DNA from 3 places in the Methylobacterium sp. E-046 genome. Region 2 is predicted to be linked to each of the others. Evidence: riboswitches for the same ligand, from Rfam matches in the RefSeq annotation. Region 2 holds a riboswitch; each other region holds the start of a gene.
The links. Region 2 has a riboswitch for cobalamin ahead of MKK82_RS19560 (TonB-dependent siderophore receptor). Riboswitches for the same ligand answer to the same signal wherever they lie in the genome.
Positions count from the first base shown of each region.

Region 1: another riboswitch for cobalamin. It lies ahead of MKK82_RS07605 (CbtB-domain containing protein); the one in region 2 lies ahead of MKK82_RS19560 (TonB-dependent siderophore receptor).
Region 3: another riboswitch for cobalamin. It lies ahead of MKK82_RS17250 (TonB-dependent receptor); the one in region 2 lies ahead of MKK82_RS19560 (TonB-dependent siderophore receptor).

Region 1 is NZ_JAKSYP010000090.1:71,269-75,462, forward strand. Features, by position in the region: gene MKK82_RS07600 (S10 family peptidase) at 1-434, shown strand, start outside; cobalamin riboswitch at 629-824, shown strand; gene MKK82_RS07605 (CbtB-domain containing protein) at 860-1,042, shown strand; gene MKK82_RS07610 (CbtA family protein) at 1,059-1,814, shown strand; gene MKK82_RS07615 (DUF1636 family protein) at 1,807-2,208, shown strand; gene cobW (cobalamin biosynthesis protein CobW) at 2,205-3,239, shown strand; gene cobN (cobaltochelatase subunit CobN) at 3,287-4,194, shown strand, end outside.
Region 2 is NZ_JAKSYP010000183.1:264,101-268,294, forward strand. Features, by position in the region: gene MKK82_RS19560 (TonB-dependent siderophore receptor) at 1-1,927, opposite strand, end outside; cobalamin riboswitch at 2,124-2,332, opposite strand; gene MKK82_RS19565 (ribbon-helix-helix protein, CopG family) at 2,653-2,868, opposite strand; gene MKK82_RS19570 (hypothetical protein) at 2,872-3,174, opposite strand.
Region 3 is NZ_JAKSYP010000176.1:67,917-72,110, reverse strand. Features, by position in the region: gene MKK82_RS17255 (RluA family pseudouridine synthase) at 1-1,261, opposite strand, end outside; cobalamin riboswitch at 1,854-2,047, shown strand; gene MKK82_RS17250 (TonB-dependent receptor) at 2,327-4,194, shown strand, end outside.

The DNA.
Region 1 (4,194 bases), on a different contig from region 2:
TCTACGCACGCACGCTGAAATGGCCCGTGCCCAACGTGCGCTACGAGCTGCTCAACTCAGCCGTGAACCGCGGCTGGAGCTGGGGCTCCGGCCGGCAAGCCCCGGAGGTGCTGTCCAACCTGAAGGGAGCCCTCGCCCTGGACGGTCGGCTGCGGGTCCTCGTGGTGCACGGCTTCACCGACCTCGTGACGCCCTACTACGCCTCGAAGCTTCTGCTGGCGCAGGTCCCCGCCTACGCGGCGGGTCGCCTGAGCCTCGCGGTCTATCCGGGCGGGCACATGTTCTACACCCGCCCCGATTCGCGGGCGGCGTTCAGGACGGATGTCGAGCGTCTCTTCTCCGAGGCCGTGAAGGCGCGCGATGTCGGGTCCTCGGAAGCGCCTTCGCAAGCCCCTTCGCAAGTCCCCTGGCAAGCCCCGGCGGAGCGGCACTAGGCCGGACCCGCCGGGAAGGGCCGTTCCGCGAGCAGGCCGTTCGACGCGCCGCCGCCTCCGCACGACAGCCGAAAGTCTCACCCGACCCGCATCCCGCGCGGCAGGATCGCGGGTCGGGCGGCGCCGCTCGGAGGATGGCGACGAGATTCGGATCCCACCGGCCGCCGATCCGTTGTGCGGGGACGCCGTAGCGTCTACAAAGGGCCCGTGACGGTGCCCCGGCGACGGGGTGAAAAGGGAATGCGGTGAGGGGCGTAAGCCTCAAATCCGCGGCTGCCCCCGCAACTGTGAGCGGCGAGTGCCTGCCAGAGAGCCACCGGAGCGATCCGGGAAGGCGGCCGGCGCGCAGAGCCGCGAGCCAGGAGACCTGCCGTCACGCCAGGATCCCGCAATGCCGCCGGTGGGGCGGCTGGAGAGACACGCTGATGACCACTTCGACCCTCGCCCCCGCCGCACTCGGCACCCGCTCGGCCGAGCGACCCGTCGCCGTGGCACTCGCGGCGTTCCTCGGCCTCGGCCTGCTGTTCATGGCGGGCTTCTCGCCGGCGATCGCGCTCCACAACGCGGCGCACGACTTCCGGCACACCCAGAACTTCCCCTGCCACTGACGCCCTGACACAAGGGATGATCATCCGGCTTCTGTCGGCGGCGCTGGCTGCCGGCTTCATCGCGGCCATCGTCGTGACGGGCCTCGAACTCACGCTGACCTTGCCGCTGATCCTCGCGGCCGAGCGCTACGAGCGGGCGGAGCCCTCGCATCAGGCAGCCAAGACGTTGCCGATCGTGCTGGCTCATTCCGGTCACGATCATTCCGATGCCGATAAGGCCGGGCCGGATCGCGCCGCCCCGGAATGGCAGCCCGGTGCCGGTCTGCCGCGGATGGCGTTCACCGCACTCGCGACCCTGGTCGGAGGGGTCGGCTACGCCCTGTTGCTCGGCGCGGTGATGCTCGCCTGCGGGCGCGAGCCGACGGCGCGGACCTGCCTCGCCTTCGCGATCGCGGGCTTCGCCAGCGTCGCTCTGGCACCGGGTCTCGGCCTGCCGCCGGAACTGCCCGGCAGCGAGGCGGCCCCCCTGGCGGCCCGCCAGGCATGGTGGGTGATGACCGCGGCGGCAACTGGAATGGGCCTCTACCTGATCGCGATCCGCCGCTCGTTCATCGCCATCCTGGGTGGCCTCATCCTGATGATCATCCCCCACATGGTCGGCGCGCCGCAGGCCCCGGCCGGGACCTCCGAGCTTCCTGCGGCTCTCGCCGCGCAGTTCGCGTCGCGATCCCTGGCGATCGGCTTCGTGCTCTGGGTGATGATCGGCCTGGGATTCGGCTGGGCGTGGCACGCTTTGGCGCGCGACGCGGCGCGGGGTGCGGCCCGTGCCTGAGACCGTCCTGTACGTCTGCACGACCTGCCGCCGCGAGGGCGACGACCCGGACGGACCCCGCGCCGGGAGCCGCCTCCTCGATGCGCTGCGGGCCCGGGCCGGCGCTGATCCGCACCTGCGGATCGAGCCCGTGGAGTGTCTGTCGGTCTGCAAGCGCCCCTGCACCGTGGCCGTGGCCTCGGCCGAGCGCTGGACCTACGTGTACGGCGACATGGACCCGGCCCTCTCGGCCGAGACCATCCTGGCCGGGGTAGCCGCCTACGCGACGACCTCGGACGGCATCGTGCCCTGGCGCAACCGGCCGGCCGAGTTCCGCAAGGGCGTGGTCGCCCGCATCCCACCCTTCCCCGAACCTCGCCCGCTTCCGGCCGGCACCCTGGAGGCCGCCGAATGACCATCGTGTCCAAGATCCCCTGCACCATCGTCACGGGCTTCCTGGGGGCCGGCAAGACGACCCTCGTGCGCCACGTCGTCGAGAACGCGAAGGGCCGTCGCCTCGCCATCCTGGTCAACGAGTTCGGCGATGTCGGCTTCGACAAGTCGTTCCTGGCCACCTGCGGCGTCGAGGGCTGCACGGAGGATTCCATCGTCGAGCTGCCGAACGGCTGCATCTGCTGCACGGTGGCGGACGACTTCGTGCCCGCCCTGGAGACGCTGCTCGCCCGCGCCGAGCCGCCGGAGCACATCCTGATCGAGACGTCCGGTCTCGCCCTGCCCAAGCCCCTCGTCCAGGCGTTCCAGTGGCCGGCGATCCGCTCGCGGGTGACCGTGGACGGGGTCGTCGCCGTGGTGGACGGCCCGGCGGTGGCCTCGGGGGCCTTCGCGGAGGATCCGGAGGCCCTGGCCGCCCAGCGAGCGGCCGATCAGTCGGTGGATCACGACAATCCGCTGGAGGAGGTGTTCGAGGACCAGCTCCTCTGCGCCGATCTGGTGGTGCTCAACAAGGCCGACCTGATCGATGCCGCGACCCGCGCCCGGGTCCGAGCCGAGGTGGAGAAGCAGCTGCCGCGCGCCGTGAAGGTGGTGGAGACCGAGAACGGCGTCATCGACCCGCGCGTGCTGCTGGGCCTCGGCGCGGCGGCCGAGGACGATCTCGACGCCCGCCCCTCGCATCACGGCGCGGACGAGGACCACGACCACGACGACTTCGAGACCGTGGCGTTGCCGGTCCGGCCGGCGGTCACCGCCGGCGACCTCGCGGCCCGGGTCGAGAAGGCGGCCGAGACGGACGGCGTGCTGCGCATCAAGGGTTTCGCCGAGGTCGAGGGCAAGGCGATGCGCCTGGTGGTGCAGGGTGTCGGACGCCGGGTCGCCCACCATTTCGACCGGCCCTGGCGGCCGGGCGAGCCCCGCGACGGAACGCTCGTGGTGATCGGCCTGAAGGGCTTCGACCGGGACGCGGTCGCCGCGGCGCTCGCGGGATGACGTCCGGCGCGCGCGCCCGTTCGAACTCACCCTGAGAGGCCGCCGCGATGCATCTCGTGCGCATCGACTCGGTCTCCCTCGACGAGGGCGAGGCCGCCGTGGATCTCGGGCAGGAGCCCGGCGATCTCGTGGTGCTGTCCTTCACCGACAGCGACCTGTCGGGGCTGGCGCAGGCCCATGCGGCCGAACCCGAGCTGCCGAGCCTGCGCCTCGCCAAGATGGCGAAGCTTCGGCATCCGCTCTCGGTCGACCTCTACGTCGAGCGCGTGGTGGCGCGCGCGAAGCTCGTGGTGATCCGCTGCCTCGGCGGTCTGGATTACTGGCGCTACGGGGTCGAGCGCTGCGCCGAGATAGCCCGGAAGGAGGGTGTCGTGCTGGCCGTGCTGCCGGGCGACGACCGGCCCGATCCGCGGCTCGCCACCTTCTCGACCGATCCCGATCTCGCCGAGGACCTCGACCTGTATTTCCGGGCGGGAGGCTTCGATAACATCCGGCGGATGCTGCGGCGTCTGGCCGCCCGGATCGGCTCCGGCCACGCGGTCGAGCCGCCGCGGCCGCTGCCGCGCGGCTTTCCCTGGTGCCCGGGCTGCGGCGTGCTGCCCCTGGATGCGGCGGTCGCGGCCGCGGCATCGGGGGTCCCGCTCGCCGGATCGGCGGCACCGCTGGCCCTGCTGGTGGTCTATCGTTCCGCCGTCCTCGGGGGCGACACGGCGCCCTTCGTGGCCCTCACCGCCGCCCTGCGCGCCCGCGGGATCGGCGTTTTGCCGATGGCTGTGTCGAGCCTGAAGGAGCCGGAAGCCGCCGCCGCGGTGGCCGCGGCCGTGCGGACGCGCGGGCCGGATCTCGTGATCGCCGCCACCGCGTTCTCGGCCCGTGAGGACGGAATCGACTTCGTTCTCGACGGCGCCGACTGCCCGGTTCTCCAGGCCTTCACGGTGGGTGCCGGGCGGGCCGC
Region 2 (4,194 bases):
TCGCGGCATCTCCCGCCCGTTCGCCGGCCGCGCGCACACCGCCGCCGATGCCTAGCCCGCGCAGTAGGCCGCCCTGCACCTCGTAAACGGCCAGCATCGTGCCGCTGTGCTCGGGGATGTTGAGCAGCGGAGCACCGACCGGCAGGACGTTGTCTTTGGTGATGAATGCGTCGGTGAAGGTGTAGCCGCCGATAACCTTCAGCTCCGGCGTGAGCTGGCCGGCCGCGGTGAATTCGAACCCCTGGCTGCGCACGCCACCTGCGGCGATTTGAAAGCCGCTGTTGCTGGGGTCGGCTGTGAGCACGTTCTGGCGGTCGATCCGGAACGCCGCCGCTGTCAGGACGAGCGCGCCGCCGAACGGCTCGACCTTGACGCCACCCTCGTAGCCCAGCCCAGTCTCGGGCGCGAAAGGCCGCGACTGGGCACCAAGCCCGGCATCGGTGCCGATGTTGGGCCGGAAGCTGGTGCTGACGTTGGTGTAAAGCGAGACCTCCGGGATCGGCTGGTAGACGAGCCCCGCCCTGGGCGATGCGGCGGCTCGCGTGTCCTCGGCATTGATCCCCGTGACGCGCTGCCGGAAGAAGCGCTCGAACACGTCGAAGCGCACGCCAGCGAGCGCCTTCCACTGAGGGGCAAGGTCGACGAGATCCTGGGCGTAGAACCCGGTATCGGACACGCTCTCCAGGGTGTTGGAGGCCCGCGTCAGCGGTGGCAGGGGCTGGCCATAGCGCGGCGCGTAGATGTCGATTGCGTAGGGGTACGCGTTGAAGTTCGAGCGCAGGTAGAGCTGACGGTTGTCGAAGTTCTCGTGATCGAAGCCGAACAGGACGGTGTGACCGATATCGCCGGTCCGGAAGCGGCCGACGATCTCGGCCTGCCCGATGGCCGTGTCGTAGCTGTAGTCGCGGTAGTTCCGGTCGCGAAGCACCGTGCGGTTGTCGGATAGGAGGCCACGCCCCTCGGCGCTCTCGCCCTTAAGCGTGCCGGTGTTGAACTGCGCAGCGAGCCGCATCTGCCAGTCGGCGTCGAAGCGGTGGTCGAGGCGCACCGGCAGTACCTCATCGCTCTGACGGGTTAGTTGCCTGGGCTCGCCGAGGAAGCGAGTGACCGGCACGAAACCGAGCTGCTTGTTCACCGCGACCACACCGCGGTCGACGATGACGTTGTTGCGCGTGACTGAGGTCTCGACCGTCAGCCTGGTGTCGGGGGTGATCTGCCAGCTCAGGACCGGCGCCACGAACAGCCGGTCGGAGCCGACAAAGTCGCGGTAGCTGTTCTCGCGGCCGGCCGCGAAGTTGAAGCGGTAGAGCAGCGTCCCCTCGTCGTTGAGTGCGCCGCCTGCGTCGACGGTCCCGCGGAACTGCTCGAACGAGCCCCACAGGCCGCCCATCTCGACGAAGCGGGTGGTGGTGGGCTGCTTGGTGATGATGTTGACGAGGCCGCCTGGATCGCTTCGTCCGAACAGGGCTCCGCCGGCGCCCCTGAGAACCTCGATGCGCTCGATATTCTGCGTGTCTATGAGTGGTGGCGGCCCGCCGCGGTTGGCGGCCAAGCCGTTGCGGTAGATCTCGGCGGTGGTTACGCCGCGGATGGCGTAGGCGAAGGTGCCAAGCCCGCCGAAATTGTTGGTCTGCGTGAGGCCGGGGACATAGTCGAATGCGCGGTCGACGCGGGTCGCGTTGATATCCGTGATGAGTTCACGCGGTACGACGGTGACCACCTGAGGGACGTCGCGCTGAGGTGTGTTCGTCTTGGTAGCGCTGACCGCCCGGTCAGATCGGAAGCCCGGGGTCGGCCCGATCAAGCTGATGGCATCAACGGAGCGGCCGAGAACGTCGCCATCGATCGGGCTACCAGCTCCTCCCTCTACCGAGAGCGTTTCCAGCGTGATTGATCTGTCCTGCGCCAGTGCCGGCGTACCCAGCACCGCGAGCGCTAATATGCCGGTGCTGATGAAGATGCGTCTCGGGCGACGGCACCTTAGGTGCGTGGTAGTAGACGAACGCGTTGCCACTTGGCGAGCCCCACCGCTTGCCGGGGCCGCGTGTCGATGGAGCGCGAGCGCGACAGAAGGCGAGGTTTGCCCGTGTCGACCAGCGACCCACCGGACACCCCGCCCGCGAGACGAAAACCACCGCCGAGGCAGGTCTCCTGGCTCGCGGGTCAACACCTCTGCCTGGCCTTCCCGGTGCGAGGCACCAGTGACCGTCGTCGGCAGCGGCTCGCCGCTCACAGTTGCGGGGGCAGCGCCGGCATCGCCCGTCAGGGCCTACCGGCTTCCCTCTTAGCTCACGATCACAGGAACGTGAGAACCTTGGCGGCCGCACACTCGCTGTCGGTAGCCGATGGGTCAATGGCCACGAAACATTTGGTAACATCTTAGTTCACAGTGTTGCCGGTCAATCACACAACAGGAATGCTGGCCTACTAAAGCCGACCTGTGCTCCAGCGCGTTCTGCCTTTCTCCGCCCTAAAAATTCCAGCGACACGTCAGGCCTCTCAGGCATGCACGCCGCGACCAAAGCCTATTCCTTCTGGGCCAGGGCGGAATAGAGGTGCAGCACCAAGGGGGCGACACCTTCGCCCCGACGACGCCGCAATCAAGATCGGATTGCAGTCTCCAGAAGCTTGAGGTGTGCAGCTTTGTAGGGGTTAGTTGAGCCTATTGAGGCCCTTTTCGATGATCCGATCCAGGATCTGATCCCGGGTCAAGTTTATCTGCCGGACCTCCCGCCGCTTCGCGTCAATCCATTCTCTAATATACTTCTCCATTAGCTGATCGCGGCTAAGGCCCAACTGCCGGGCGCGAGCTTCGAGACGCTCGAGGAGGAACTCATCAATCTCGTGGGGGACCGCGACCTTGTCCATCGCTCAAGCCTTGTTCTGTTTGATATGCCGAGGCAGGGCGCGGGCAATATAGCTTACCGGATCAACACCGTTAAAGTTTTTCATAGCTCTCGTCTTGTGCAGCAAACCTCGCTCTGGATTAATCGTGATCTGCATCTTGTCAGTTATTGTGATGTTGAAAGCATCGAGTTCTTCAGTGTTCTCAAGCATAAATTTCGCACCTGAAATTAACGACCATGTTTCCGCTGCGGCGTTCTCATAATGTAAAATTTGTATTTCGGCCGCGCATTTTTGACACGGCAGACGATCGGAAAATGCTCTTTTCATCGAGCACGATTGGTGCTCAATAAGCCTTCGTTTTTTCTATTGTACGAAACGTACCTTCTACGGGCCGACGCAGATTAGCTAACCGCCGGCGAGTTACTCTTGCTTTTCACCTTATGACCTCGAACCTTGTAAGCGTGCGGCTCATCGCCATCGGTGATTAGGTGGTTCCCCGAGGCGGGGCGATGCCGGCTTTGCTGAGGCCAGCCGCCAGGTAGCGGAGGCTGGTAGCCCCGGTCGCGTGCATCTCGGCAATGATGGGGGCGAGGTCGGCGGCTCGCCTGTGGGCCTCGAACTCCTGGGAGAGGGTGGCACCCCGGTCGCCCCCTAGCTTCACACCGCGCACTTTGGCCACCGCGAGCACGGCCTTGGTGCCGCCAAGGTCGCGCGCCGCTCCTCATCCGCGACCAGAGCCATGATCCCCACCGGGAGCCGGTTGACATGCGGGTCGTCGGTGGCGACGAACTCGATGCCGGCCTTCTCCAAGCCCAGCAGGAGTGAGCGTCACGGCTGAGCCGGTCGAACTTCGCGATGAGGAGCTTGGCTCCGTAGACCCAACACGCCTGGATCGCGCGCTGGAGCCGAGGCCGGTTCGTGTCGGACTTACCGCTCTCGATCTCGGTGAACTCGGCCACCACAGACTACGACCCGCCGTTCAGGTAGTCGGTGACCGCCCGCTGCTGCGCCTCCAGCCCGAGGCCAGAACGACCCTGCTTTTGAGTGGAGACCCGAAGGTAGACCACGAACCTACCTAGCGCCATGGACCAAACCTCTGTCACGGACCGATCGACGCTCGTTGATTGGTCCGTGACAGAGATGGCAGAGCTTGGCCGCAATGGCCAACCAAATATTTACATGAATAACTAAGATAAATTGTTTGACACTGAGAAGCTTAAGGGGGAGTGGGTACTTTTTTTAGCGGAAAAGCGTGGCTTACTCAATACTATCTGTCATTTATAATTCCGGGAATTTCGGGATTTACTTGCATGACAACAAGGAAGCGAGGTAGTCTCGGAACCCTGG
Region 3 (4,194 bases), on a different contig from region 2:
TACCCCCCGGCAGCTCCCAGTTCTCGACGGAGAAATATTTGGGATCGCCGACGATCGGGTGGCCGATATGGGCCGCATGGGCGCGCAGCTGGTGCGTGCGGCCGGTCACCGGCTTGAAGGATAGCCAGGACAGCTTCTGGGCGGCCTGGTCGACCATCGCGTAGTAGGTCAGCGCGTGGCTGGCACCCTCGTCGCCGTGCTTGGCGACGCGCATCCGCGCGTCGGCGTCGGTGGGCTCCTCCTTGGCGAGGTAGGTGGAGACGCGGCCCTGACGCACCCGCGGCACGCCGGCGGTCAGCGCCCAGTAGATCTTCCGCGCCGCCCGGGACCGGAAGCTCTTGGCCAGCGTCGCCGCGGCGAGCCGGGTCTTGGCGACGATCAGGCAGCCGGCGGTATCCTTGTCCAGCCGGTGAACGAGGCGGGGCTTCTGGCCGTCCGGGCTGGTGAGCGCGGCGAGCAGGCCGTCCACGTGCCGGACCGTCCCCGACCCGCCCTGGACCGCGAGTCCGAAGGGCTTGTTGAGGATCATCATGTCCGCGTCCTCGTAGAGGATCAGCGAGCGGATGAACTCCGCGTCGTCCTGCTCGCGGGCGGCGCTGCGCGGGCGCTCGGTGGGCTGCTCAAGGCGCAGCGGCGGCACGCGCACGCTCATGCCCGGCTCCAGCCGGTCGTTCGGCTTGGCGCGCTTGCCGTCGACCCGCAACTCACCCTTGCGCACGATGGTTTGCACGCGGGTGAAGGGCAGGAGCGGGAAGCGGGCCGTGAGGAAGCGGTCGATCCGCATCCCGGCCTCGTCCGGCTCCACCGTCAAAGTCTGTACCCCGGACGCGAGGGTCGCGGAGGCGGCGGCGCGCTGCTCGCGGCGTGTCGGGGCGGCTGCGGGCGCCGGCGCGGGGGCCGAGGCCTCCGCGCGCTTGGCCGGGGGCCGGCCTGGTGCGGGCGCGGCCGTACGGCGGGGCGGAGGCGCGTCCCGGCGTGTCGACGCCGGCGCGGTGCGCGCCTTCGGGGGCCGCGCCGGTGCAGCGGCCGCCGGTGCCTGGCCGGCCCCCCACGGGTCGCGCGCCCCGGCATCGTCGCCGCGGTTGCGGGCGGCGCGCTCGGCGGCATCCCGGGCGCTGGTGCGGGGGCCCGTGCGGGCGCGGCCGTCGGCGTAGCCGTTGCCGGCGCCGAACTTGCCGGCCTTGAACGGACCTGCGTTGGATTTGCCGGCCTGAGGCTTGCGCCCCCTCGGCCCGCCGCTTTTGGGAGGTCGTGTCGTCATGTTTCCGCCGGCACCCGTCTCCGCTGCGGACGGGGCGTCCGCGCGCATGGGCCGCGGCGTCGCGGACGTCCGGACCGATGGGATCGACCGGCTGTAGCATCGCCCGCGCGCAGCGGCAAAGGCGGCCCTCCACGCGGGCCCATCAGGGCTCAGAGTCCCAACGAAGCGATCCTGTCCGTCGAGCCGACCGGCCGGCAGGGCGACCGGGAACAGGAAGAGGACCTCGTGCCCGACCAGCCCCTCGTACGCGACGTCATTCGCCCCACGCGCGGGCCGCCGAAGACCGAGACCCTGATGCCGAGTTCCCCTGAAAACGCGTGGATCAGGCCGTTCCGGGCGCTTACGGCGAACGCGACGCTGCTCCCGAGGAGCCGGAAAACCTTGGGCTGTCCGTCATCGGCACGGATCTCGGCCACCGACAAGCTATTGTAGCGCCGGGGCAGGCTCGGGCCTCCAAGCGGATCCCCGCAAGAGGGGCTCCAACCCATATTTCGAACCGATCACCGCGTCCCCGCCGGAGCCGCAACGGAGCACCGCCCGCGTCGATTCACGGCAACCTTCGGACACGCGGTTGACGCCCAGGCGCGCTACGGCCAAGCTGTCGGCCGACGGTTCCCCTTGGGGATCAAAAGGGAACGCGGTGAGGGGTTCGCCCCGAAGCCGCGGCTGCCCCCGCAACTGTAAGCGGCGAGCCCTTCACCACCACGTCACTGGGTCACCCCGGGAAGACGGTGCGAGGGCGGCGACCCGCGAGCCAGGAGACCTGCCGTCAGCCGTGGTCACACGCGAAACGCGCCGGGCGGGGTGTCCTGGCGGGTGTCGAGGCACCGTCAATCCCGAGGGGAGGCGGTCGCCGAGGCCTCGTTCGCGGTGACGTGCCACAGCAAGCGCGCCCGCGACACCGTTCCCGATGTCCGTCTCCGTCCTCTCGAACTCCCCGAATCCGACATCGGGCCGCCGCGCACGCGTTTCGGCGCCGTCACCGAGTGGACGTTGAATTGCAATGTTATTACACTGCTTTTAGACTTGGGGGCCGGCGCGCGCCGCGCACGGACCGCTTCCCTCATGCCTTCATCGCCCCATCGCCCCAGACTCACCGGGACGGCGCCGCTCTGCGGCTTTCTCCTCGCGCTCCTCGCCAGTCCGACCGCCGCTCAGGAGACCGTCACCTTGGATGAACTGTCCGTCGCGGGTGCAGGCGGCGATCCGAGCCGCCTTCCGCCGAACGGCCTCAACCTGCGCACGCCCGACCGGACTGCGAGCCGTGTCGGCCTGACGCCGCTGGAGACCCCGGCCAGCCTCGATATCGTGTCCGGCGAGACCGCGCGGCTGCGCGGCCAGGACACGATCGCCGACGCTGTGACCCAGGACGCCACCGGCATCACCACCATCGCGGCGCCCGGCAACGGCAACGGCGCGTTCACGTCCCGCGGCTTCGCTGGCCCGAACTCGATCCAGCAGCTCTACGACGGCACGCGCTTCTACGTCGGCGCCAACACCGTGACCTTCCCGTTCGACACGTGGAACGTCGAGCGAATCGAGGTGCTGCGCGGGCCGTCCTCGGTGCTCTACGGCGACGGCGCCATCGGCGGCGTCATCAACGTGGTCCCGAAGAAGCCGGTCTTCGTTCCGATCAACACCGCCCGCGCGGTGGTGGGCACCGACGGCGTCGCGCGCCTCGCCCTCGATTCCGGCAGTCCGATCGGGCAAGCCGAGTTCGGCGACACCTTCGCGTATCGCCTCAACGTCAGCGGCAACCGCGCCGACGGTTGGATCCGGCCGGAGGGCGATTTTCGCAACCTCGCGGTCTCGGCCGCCCTCCTGTTCCAGCCGAGCCCGAACCTCGCCATCACCCTGAGCCACGATCTCGGCTACCAGGAGCCCGCCCGCTACTGGGGCACGCCGCTGGTCGAGGGACGGATCCCGGATCTGATCCGGTTCAACAACTACAACGTCCGCGACGCGAAGATCACCTGGGCCGACAACTGGACCCAGATCAAGACCGAATGGTCCCCCTCGGCCGACATGACGATCCGCAACACCGCCTACCGGCTCACCAGCCGGCGCCACTGGCTCGACGTCGAGCAGTACAGCTACAACCGCGGCACCGGACTCGTGAACCGGGGCGACTACCTGGAGATCTACCACAGCCAGGAGCAGGTCGGGGATCGGCTCGACGCGACGTTCCGGGGCAGCCTGTTCGGCCTGCCCAACCAGTTCGTGGCCGGGTTCGACGTGAACCACATCGACTTCCGGCACACCAACAACTTCTACTTTGACCAGACCACCAGCGTGCCCCTCGTAGGCTACGATCCGGGCGTCTTCCCGCAGAACGGCCGGGCGCGGCCTGCCTACGCAACGCAGACGAGCCAGGCCTCGGTCTTCGCGGAGGACCGTCTGATCCTGTCGGACAAGCTCTCGTTCCTCACCGGCGTGCGCCTCGACGTGCCGACGCTGAATCGGGAGGACCTGCAGACGAGATCGCGATTCGAGAAGACCTACCGGGCGCTGGGCTACCGCTTCGGCCTCGTCTACAACCCGACGCCGGACAGCGCGCTCTACGCCCAGTACAGCTTCGCCACCGACCCGGTGAACAGCCTGATCACGCTGAACCAGTCGCTGGCGGGCTTCAAGCTCGCCACAGGCGATCAGGTCGAGATCGGCGCCAAGGGTCTTGCCTTCGACGGTGCCGTGGAATGGACCATCGCGGGCTACCGGATCGTCAAGGACAACCTGATCTCGGCAATCCCCGGCCAGCCGACGCTGTCCACGCAGGTGGGGAGCCAGTCCTCGCAGGGATTCGAGCTGGCCTTGGGCTGGCGCTTTGCTCCGGGCTGGCGGCTGGACGGCAACCTCGCGCTGCTGCACGCGCAGTACGACCGGTTCGACCAGAGCGTGAACGGCACCACCGTCTCCTATGTCGGCAACCAGCC